DNA from 4 places in the Streptomyces qianjiangensis genome. Region 1 is predicted to be linked to each of the others. Evidence: riboswitches for the same ligand, from Rfam matches in the RefSeq annotation. Region 1 holds a riboswitch; each other region holds the start of a gene.
The links. Region 1 has a riboswitch for cyclic di-AMP ahead of N8I87_RS19100 (M23 family metallopeptidase). Riboswitches for the same ligand answer to the same signal wherever they lie in the genome.
Positions count from the first base shown of each region.

Region 1 (2,178 bases):
CGACCCGGTCGTGCACGCCGAGGAGGCGGCGCTGGCCAAGATCGACCCGGCCGACCCGAGGCTGGCCGCCGCCACGGTGTACAGCAGCCTGGAGCCCTGCGCCCGCCGGGCGTCACGGCCCGCTCCCTGTGCGCGGCTGATCCTGGACGCCGGGGTACGGCGGGTGGTCACGGCCTGGCGGGAGCCGGACACGTTCGTGCCGGGCGCCGACGGCAGCGGGCTGCTGACGGGCCAGGGCGTGGATGTCGTCGTGCTGCCCGAGTACGAGGACCGGGCCAAGGCGCCGAACCGCCATCTGCCGGCCCTCGAATAAACCTGTGCGCTTGCACCCCTGAGCATGACGTATGCTTGAGGCACACCGACGCGGGGTGGAGCAGCTCGGTAGCTCGCTGGGCTCATAACCCAGAGGTCGCAGGTTCAAATCCTGTCCCCGCTACTCAAGGCTCAGGGCCGGAATCCAGTTCATGGATTCCGGCCCTGGGTGTTTTGTGCGACCAGGCGACGGCCAGGCGATTATCACGAAGAGTGACCGGACGAAAGCCCTCCGCATAACATCTGAGTCACCATCAAAAACGTTGTGACTCGTGTGCTGCGGTCAACTCGCCCGATTTTCATCGGTCGTGGCAGGTAAGTCCCGCAGTAAAAACATTAATGATCAAGCAGAACGGCTTGGAATCTGACAGCTGGGTCTATTAACGTTCGATAACGCAGCGCGGTCGTCCCAGCCGTCACAAGAGTCGGCTCCGTGCGCACGCGCCGAATCCCGCAAGGGAACCGGGGAACCACCACCTTGGGGTGAATCACGCGGATGCCGCCGTGGAGGCACGGCCTGTATGCGCGCGTAGGAGACCTTCCTGCTCCGAACCCGTCAGCTAACCCGGTAGGCGACGGAAGGAAAGGAGTACGCCCGCGTGGCGTCCAACCGGCCTGCCCCCACAGCCCCATTCGTGCCGAGCGAGCACACCGAGTCCTTCGGCTACGGCAGCTACCGCACCGACGAGGGCCCGTGGGAGGAGTGGAACCCCACCGAGGAGTCCCTCAGCCCGGTACGCGGCCGGCACCGCGTCGGCAAGCAGCGCGGCGGCGGACTCGCCCGTAGCTCCACGGTCCTGGGCGTCGGCGTCATAGCAGCCGTCGGCGCGGGCGGCATGGCCAGCGCCAACACCGGCAAGCCGCCGGTGTCCATCTCCATGCCCGACCTGCCCTCCGTCAGCTCCCTGCTCGGCGACAGCACCCCGGACGAGGCCCCCGCCAAGGGCTCCGCGACCGCGCTCAGCAGCGTCGGCACGACCTCCGCCGACCGCACCCAGGGCGCCTCCGACGCCGGTGAGGCGCTGCGCAACCGCATCATGGCCCAGGCCGAGAAGCAGCAGGGCCAGGTCGAGACCAAGGCCGCCGCCGCTGCCGCGGCCGCCGCGGACAGGCAGGTCGCCGCCGCGGCCGCCAAGGCCGAGAAGGAGGCCGCCGCCAAGGCCGCCGACGCCAAGGCGGCGGCGGAGGCCGCGGCCAAGAAGAAGGCCGAGGCCGCGCGCCTGGCCGCGCTGGCCAAGCAGTACACGCTGCCGACCTCCTCGTACACGATCACCTCGACCTTCGGTCAGGCCGGCGCCATGTGGTCCTCCGGCTACCACACCGGCCTCGACTTCGCCGCGCCCACGGGCACGCTCATCAAGGCCATCCACAGCGGCACGATCACCGAGGCGGGCTGGGCCGGCTCCTACGGCTACCGCACGATCCTCACCCTCGACGACGGCACCGAGCTGTGGTTCTGCCACCAGTCCTCGATCAGCGTCTCCGCCGGGCAGAAGGTCAGCACCGGCGACGTCATCGGCCGCGTCGGCGCCACCGGTAACGTCACGGGCCCGCATCTGCACCTGGAGGTCCACCCGGGCGGCCAGGCCACCGGGACCGACCCGATGACATGGCTGCGGGGCAAGGGCCTCAACCCCTGACCCAACCTGTCGAACCCCCGGCGGTCCTGACGGCACCCCCCGACGTCAGGACCGCCGGTCAGGTGTTTGCGGGACCTCTTCCGAGTCGGCGCAGCCGTGTGCCACGCCTGTCCGCTGCGCCCTAAGGCCGATAGGGGTTGTACGCGGGATACGGCGCGGCCGGGTACCCGTACTGCACCGGCATCCCGTACGGCACCTGTGGCCCGTACGGGATCTGCGGCCCGTA
Region 1 is NZ_CP106798.1:4,157,771-4,159,948, reverse strand. It holds gene N8I87_RS19110 (dihydrofolate reductase family protein) at 1-313, shown strand, start outside; tRNA gene N8I87_RS19105 (tRNA-Met) at 363-436, shown strand; cyclic di-AMP (ydaO/yuaA leader) riboswitch at 745-902, shown strand; gene N8I87_RS19100 (M23 family metallopeptidase) at 912-1,952, shown strand; gene N8I87_RS19095 (PrsW family intramembrane metalloprotease) at 2,074-2,178, opposite strand, start outside.

Region 2 (2,178 bases), 1.1 Mb from region 1:
GGTGGGCGATGCGGTGCGTGAGCACACGGGTCTTGCCGGATCCGGCGCCGGCCACGATGAGCAGCGGGGAACCGGCGTGGACGACGGCCGCGCGCTGGTTCTCGTTCAGCCCCTCCAGCAGCGCCGCGGCGTCGATCACCGGGCGCGGGGCGCCGTCGCGGTAGTAGTTGTCCCGGTCCGGCGGCACGTCGAACTTCCCACCGAACAGATCGTCCGGAACCGACTCCGGAGCGTGATCGTCCTCGGGCGGCGGCGGAGGCTCCTCCTCGCGCCCGTGAGGGGTCTGGAGGTCCGCCAGGAAGCTGTCGTCAAAGAGGCTGCTCATCGCTCTCCGAGTCTAGGGCGCCCCACCGACAAACGACCGCCGCCCCGGAAACGGGACCGGCCCCGCGCGCGGGGGATCTCGCGGGGATCTTCCCGATGCATGAGCCGGACAACTGTCTCACGCTCCGCAGGCATGCTGTCACACGGGCGGAATTCTGCATCAGGTCACGAAAATGTATCGGGCATATCGCCCATCAACCTTCACACGGGCCACACCAGTTGGCTACCGTCTCGGGCGGGCCGTACGACCCCCACCGGCGAACGTCGCCGGGCCGCGCGGCCTCCGCCGAGTCCGGTGTGCCCGCCACGGCACCTGGAGCCGGGGACCCAACCGACCTTGGGGTGAATCGGCCGAACCTCCCCCCGGAGAAGCGGCCGTAGGGCAACCCTTCCGAACCACCCGCCCGAACCCGACAGCTAACTCGGTAGGCGGAACATGGAAGGAGTCGCCTCCCTTGGCGTCGCACCGCAAGTCGCGCCCCGCGAGTTCCCTAGTAGCAGGCATACGCACCCCCGCCATCGCCACCGCCGCGCTCACCTCCGTGGCCCTGCTCTCCCAGACCGCCAACGCCACGCCCTCCCCCGGCGGCGACAAGCCGAGCATCGAGGAGGTCGAGAAGAAGGTCGACGACCTGTACCGCCAGGCGGAGTCGGCGACCGAGAAGTACAACGCGGCCAAGGAGAAGTCCGGCAAGCAGCGCAAGACCGTCGACACCCTGCTGGACGACGTGGCGCGGCGCACGGACAAGCTCAACAAGGCGCGTGAGGAACTGGGTACGTTCGCCGCCGCCCAGTACCGCACCGGGACCGCCGCGCCCGACACCGCCACCTTCCTGCTCTCGAACTCCCCGCAGGACTACTTCGACCAGACCCAGCTGATGGGCCGGATGACCTCGTGGCAGAAGGGCGCGGTCGACGACTACGTCACCCAGCAGTCGGCGACCATGAAGAAGCGGCAGGAGGCCGCCAAGAGCCTCCAGACGCTGACCGAGTCGCAGAACGAGCTGAAGACCGCCAAGGCCACCGTCCAGAAGAAGCTCTCCTCGGCTCGCGAGCTGCTGTCCACGCTGACGGCACAGGAGAAGGCCCGGCTCGCCGCGATCGAGAAGCAGAAGCAGGAGGAGGCCGCACGCCAGGCCGCGGCGCTCGCCAAGAAGCAGGCAGCCGAGGAGCTCGCGAAGAAGCAGGCGGCCGAGGAGGCGGCGAAGAAGGCCGCCGCCTCGAGCTCGTCGAGCTCGTCCAGTTCTTCGGGCTCCTCGGGCTCGTCCACCTCGACGGGGTCGACCGGCTCGTCCTCGGACTCCTCGTACGCCACCAAGGCCGCGAAGGCGATCGCCTTCGCCCGCGCCCAGATCGGCAAGCCGTACGTCTGGGGCGCCACCGGCCCCGACTCCTACGACTGCTCCGGCCTCACCTCGGCTGCCTGGCGGGCCGCGGGCGTCAGCCTTCCGCGTACCACCTGGGACCAGGTCAACGTGGGCACCACGGTCTCGCTCACCAACGCCGAGCCCGGCGACCTGATCTTCTTCTACGACGACATCAGCCACGTCGGCATCTACATCGGCAACGGCATGATGATCCACGCCCCGAAGCCCGGCGCCTACGTCCGCGAGGAGTCGATCTACTACGGCGGCGCGTCGATCATCCACAGCGTGGTACGGCCGGCGTGAGAGAGATCGGTGGGGCAGGGGCGCGAGCACCGCGGCCGTGGTGACGCGAGCGCCGCAGCCGTGGTGAACCGCGACCGCGCACGCACGCGCCCCTGTCCCCCACCCACGTGTCCCGCACCCGCGCGTTTTTCCCGGCACGCGCGCGCGTGCCCCGCTCGCAAGGCGCGCACGGCTCTTTAGCATC
Region 2 is NZ_CP106798.1:5,289,259-5,291,436, reverse strand. It holds gene pcrA (DNA helicase PcrA) at 1-325, opposite strand, end outside; cyclic di-AMP (ydaO/yuaA leader) riboswitch at 599-771, shown strand; gene N8I87_RS24530 (C40 family peptidase) at 780-1,994, shown strand.
Region 2: another riboswitch for cyclic di-AMP. It lies ahead of N8I87_RS24530 (C40 family peptidase); the one in region 1 lies ahead of N8I87_RS19100 (M23 family metallopeptidase).

Region 3 (2,178 bases), 540 kb from region 1:
CAGGACGACTGGGACAAGTACGGCGGCCTCGAGTTCGCCACCAGCCCGGACGAGGCGAGCCGTTCGCAGCAGATAGCCGTCGCGGAGAAGGTCCTCGACGATCAGGGCACGAAGCCCTGGGCCACCTGTGCGGTGCTCTCCGGGCTCACCGAGAACTCCGGGTCGGTCGACGTCGACACCGGCGTCTCGCCGTCCGATTCGCCTGGCTCCTCCGATTCTTCGGACTCCTCCGACTCCTCTGATTCGTCCGGCTCATCCCGTTCGCGCTCGAAGTCGGACTCCTCGGGGAACGTCGACGGCGGCAATGAGGAGAAGGGCGAGGACAAAGGTAAGGAAGAGGACAAGAGCGAGGACAACGGGGCGAAGAGTAATGACAACAGTAAGGGCGAAGATTCCACCAAGTCGGACAAGTCGGGATCCGTAGGCTCGGAAAATTCGCAGGGGGGCGGTAGTGAACCCTCAGAAGCCCCTAAATCGGATGAATCGGACAACTCTTGGCGGGGCGGGGGGTCTTGGAGTCTGGTCGACACCGGTGCGATCGGCGGCGGCCGTCATCGCGGGTGCTGTGCGGACGAAAGCACAGCAATCGGTCAGGACTCCGCCTCGGTGGCCCGTCATGCCTCGCAGACCTACACCGTCCGCGACGGCGACACCCTCGTGTCCATCGCCGACTCCTTTGGCGTCGACGGCGGATGGCGCGCGCTCTATGCCGCGAACAAGGCCGTCATCGGTACCGACCCGAACGACATCACTCCCGGTCAGACCCTGGACGTCGCTGCCGAAAACGGCGGAAAGTAGCGGGAGTTGACGTCCCACTTTCACGCCTAATGTCCGGTTTGGTGAAAGTGTGGGATGAGTCTCAGAAGCCCTGATCGTCTTTGAAATTCCCCGGATCGCGTGTCTACGGTCGAGTCCGCTCGTCACCACGAGCCCCGGCTGTCGCAACGCCGAGTCCTGCCAGCGGCCGTACGGGAACAGTCGTCGCGTCATGCGCCGCAGGCAGGAGCGGGGGACCCAAGGTAAGTGCCGCGCCGGACAGTTGAGCCGGAGCGGCTAGGGGTGGAGCCACGCCTCCTGGTGGAGGTGTGGCCGGGCAACTCAACCGGCCCGAACCCGACAGCTCACCTCGCAGGCGTCGGTGAGGGGATCCATCCATGCTGTTTTCCGCCCAGGGCAAGCACCGCCGTCCCTCGAAGGCCAAGGCCACCCGTGCCATCGCGCTCGCCGGTGTCGCCGGCGCCGCCGTCGTCGCCCCGCTGATGGCCTCCGGCACCGCCTCCGCCGCCACCGCCTCCGAGTGGGACGCCGTCGCCAAGTGCGAGTCCGGCGGCAACTGGTCCATCAACACCGGCAACGGCTACTACGGCGGTCTGCAGTTCTCCGCCTCGACGTGGTCCGCCTACGGCGGCACGAAGTACGCCGGCACCGCCGACAAGGCCACCAAGGCGCAGCAGATAGAGATCGCCGAGAAGGTCCTCGCCGCCCAGGGCAAGGGCGCCTGGCCGGTCTGCGGCACGGGCCTGTCCAGCACCCCCTACAGCGGCGCCGCGGCGAGCACCGCCCCCCGCTCGACCGAGAAGCCCGCCGCCTCCCGCTCCGCCGAGCGCCCGGCCGCGGCCAAGACCGTCACCACCCCGACCGGTAAGAAGGTCAAGAAGGGCGACGGCGAGTACAAGGTCGTCAAGGGCGACACCCTCGGCTCGATCGCCCAGAAGCACAAGGTCAAGGGCGGTTGGCAGAAGCTGTTCAAGCTGAACAAGGACATCGTCCAGGACGCGGACCTCATCTACCCGGGCCAGCGGCTCCACCTGAAGTGATGCGCGGTCGGTAGCCCGGCCGCAAGAACCACAGCCGGCCCCCGTCCCCACGGTCTCCCCGCCCCGGTGCGTATTCCCCCGTACGCGCCGGGGCGGGGCTTGTTCATGGGGTGCTGTGCTCGCGTTCATGGGGCGCTGTGCTCGAGCCGTTCTCCACCCGCCTTTGTTTCGAGCCGGAACAATGGGTACGGTCGGACCCTGTCCACGGGACGGTCGGTCGGTGGCCGATCCCCCCGGGACGGTTAGGCTCTAGTCGCAAGGCACCCCAGCCCCGCACTTCCAGCGTCACATCCATGAAGGAGATGCTCGTGCCGTCCATCGACGTCGTCGTAGCCCGGGAAATCCTGGACTCCCGAGGCAA
Region 3 is NZ_CP106798.1:3,613,592-3,615,769, reverse strand. It holds gene N8I87_RS16505 (LysM peptidoglycan-binding domain-containing protein) at 1-798, shown strand, start outside; cyclic di-AMP (ydaO/yuaA leader) riboswitch at 982-1,150, shown strand; gene N8I87_RS16500 (LysM peptidoglycan-binding domain-containing protein) at 1,155-1,817, shown strand; gene eno (phosphopyruvate hydratase) at 2,120-2,178, shown strand, end outside.
Region 3: another riboswitch for cyclic di-AMP. It lies ahead of N8I87_RS16500 (LysM peptidoglycan-binding domain-containing protein); the one in region 1 lies ahead of N8I87_RS19100 (M23 family metallopeptidase).

Region 4 (2,178 bases), 920 kb from region 1:
CGGACCCGACGATCACCTTCGAGGAGCCGGAGCAGGCGGAGCCGCTGGGCAGCAGTTTCCCGCCCACGCTCGACGAACCGCGCCCCGAGCGGCTGGTGGTGCGGGACCTGGCGAAGGGCGAGTGGCGTCTGGAGGTCGACCCGCGCCACGGCGGCACGCGGCAGTACCCCGACGGACTGGAGTGCACCGAGGACGCGCGGGAGACGTACACGATCACCGAGAAGGACCCCCTGTCGGCCCGCACCCACTCGGAGTGGTCGATCCGGCTGCACCGTCCGGAGTCGGCCTGGGACACGACGGTCAGGACCCGGTCGGACATCACCTGTGACGCGGAACACTTCCTCGTCTCCGACGAGGTGATCTGCGCGGAGGGCGGCGAGGTGGTCTTCCACCGGACGTGGGAGAAGCGCGTCCGGCGGAGCCCCGTGAACCCCCTGTGACCTGCATGTCTGATTTGCCGTGAATGTTATTCCGTGAGTTGGGTCACGCCACCTCATGTCGGCTCACATCCACCCAAACACCCGTTTGCCCTTTTCCCACCGGCCAGTTGAGGCTGTGCAACCGCAAAGGATCAAGTGCCCCATACGCCTCACACCAAGGTCAATCGGTGCGTTCTGTGAATCAGGTACTTGTTCCCGACATGTGCTCTCGCATAGCTTCCGGGCCAGTCAGGCGGAACGCCGAATCCTGCCGCCGCCCGACGTAACCCATCGACGAACTCATTCGCGTAGGCAGGAGCGGGGGACCCAGGTAGACCGCCGGACCGGACGACACACGTCGCACGGAACGGCTCGGGGTGAAGTCGCGCAGCCTCAGGGCGGCACGGCCGGGCACCTCCCCGCCCGAACCCGACAGCTCACCTCGCAGGCGACGGAGAGGAAGTCCCCCATGTTCGCTGCCGCTCAGCCCCGCCGCACCAACCGCCTCGTCCGCAAGCTCGCCGTCGTCGGCACCGGCGCCGCGGTGCTCGCCCTCCCGCTCATCGGCGCGACCACGGCCTCGGCCGCCCCCGCCGCCACGCCCGCCGCGGCCGCCACGGCCGAGACGACCCTGGCCGGCTACCCGAACAACCTCGACGGCTGGATCCGTGAGTCCCTCGCCATCATGAAGGAACGGCACATTCCGGGCTCGTACAACGGCATCTACCGCAACATCATGCGTGAGTCGTCGGGCAACCCGCGGGCCATCAACCTGTGGGACTCCAACGCGGCCAAGGGCATCCCGTCCAAGGGCCTGCTCCAGGTCATCGACCCGACGTTCAACGCGTACCACGTGGTCGGGACGTCGTTCGACATCTACGACCCGGTCGCCAACATCACCGCCGCCTGCAACTACGCGGCCGCGCGGTACGGCTCGATGGACAACGTCTTCGGCGCGTACTGACGGACGTTTCGGGGAGTACCGGCGGCCCCCCCGAAACGGGAGAGCTACGCGAAGAGTCTTTCGAGGACGACGGCGATGCCGTCGTCCTCGTTCGACAAGGTGATCTCGTCGGCCACCGCCTTGAGTTCGGGATGGGCGTTGGCCATCGCCACACCGCGGGCGGCCCAGTCGAACATCGGGATGTCGTTGGGCATGTCCCCGAAGGCGATGGCCCGCCGGGCGCTCAGCCCCAGGTGTTCGGCGGCCAGCGCCAGACCGGTCGCCTTCGTGATGCCGCACGGCTGGAGTTCGACGGTCCCCGGCCCGGACATGGTGACCGTCGCCAGCGAACCCACGACATCACGGGCAGTCGCCGCCAACTCGTCGTCGGACAGCGCGTGATGGCGGAGCAGGACCTTGCTGATGGGTTCGCACCACAGATCGTCGCGCCGCTGGACCCGTACGGCGGGCAGGGTGGGGTGCGGCATCAGATACCCCGGCTCGATGAGCGTGAGCCCGTCCACCCCGTCCTGGTCGACGGCCGCGTACACCTGACCCACCTCGGCCTCGATCTTGCCGAGCGCGGTCTCGGCCAACTCCGGGTCCAGGGTGACCGACCACAGCAGACGGTCCGCGCCGGCGTCGTACAACTGCGCGCCCTGTCCGCACACCGCGAGCCCCCTGCTGCCGAGTTCATCGAGCAGCGGCCGTACTCTCGGCGCCGGGCGCCCCGTCACCACGAGGTGCTGCGCACCGGCCCCCACCGTCCGCGCGAGCGCCGCGCGGGAGCGGTCGGAGAGGGTGTCGTCGCCGCGG
Region 4 is NZ_CP106798.1:5,075,432-5,077,609, reverse strand. It holds gene N8I87_RS23470 (CocE/NonD family hydrolase) at 1-440, shown strand, start outside; cyclic di-AMP (ydaO/yuaA leader) riboswitch at 702-883, shown strand; gene N8I87_RS23465 (transglycosylase SLT domain-containing protein) at 889-1,383, shown strand; gene N8I87_RS23460 (HAD family hydrolase) at 1,428-2,178, opposite strand, start outside.
Region 4: another riboswitch for cyclic di-AMP. It lies ahead of N8I87_RS23465 (transglycosylase SLT domain-containing protein); the one in region 1 lies ahead of N8I87_RS19100 (M23 family metallopeptidase).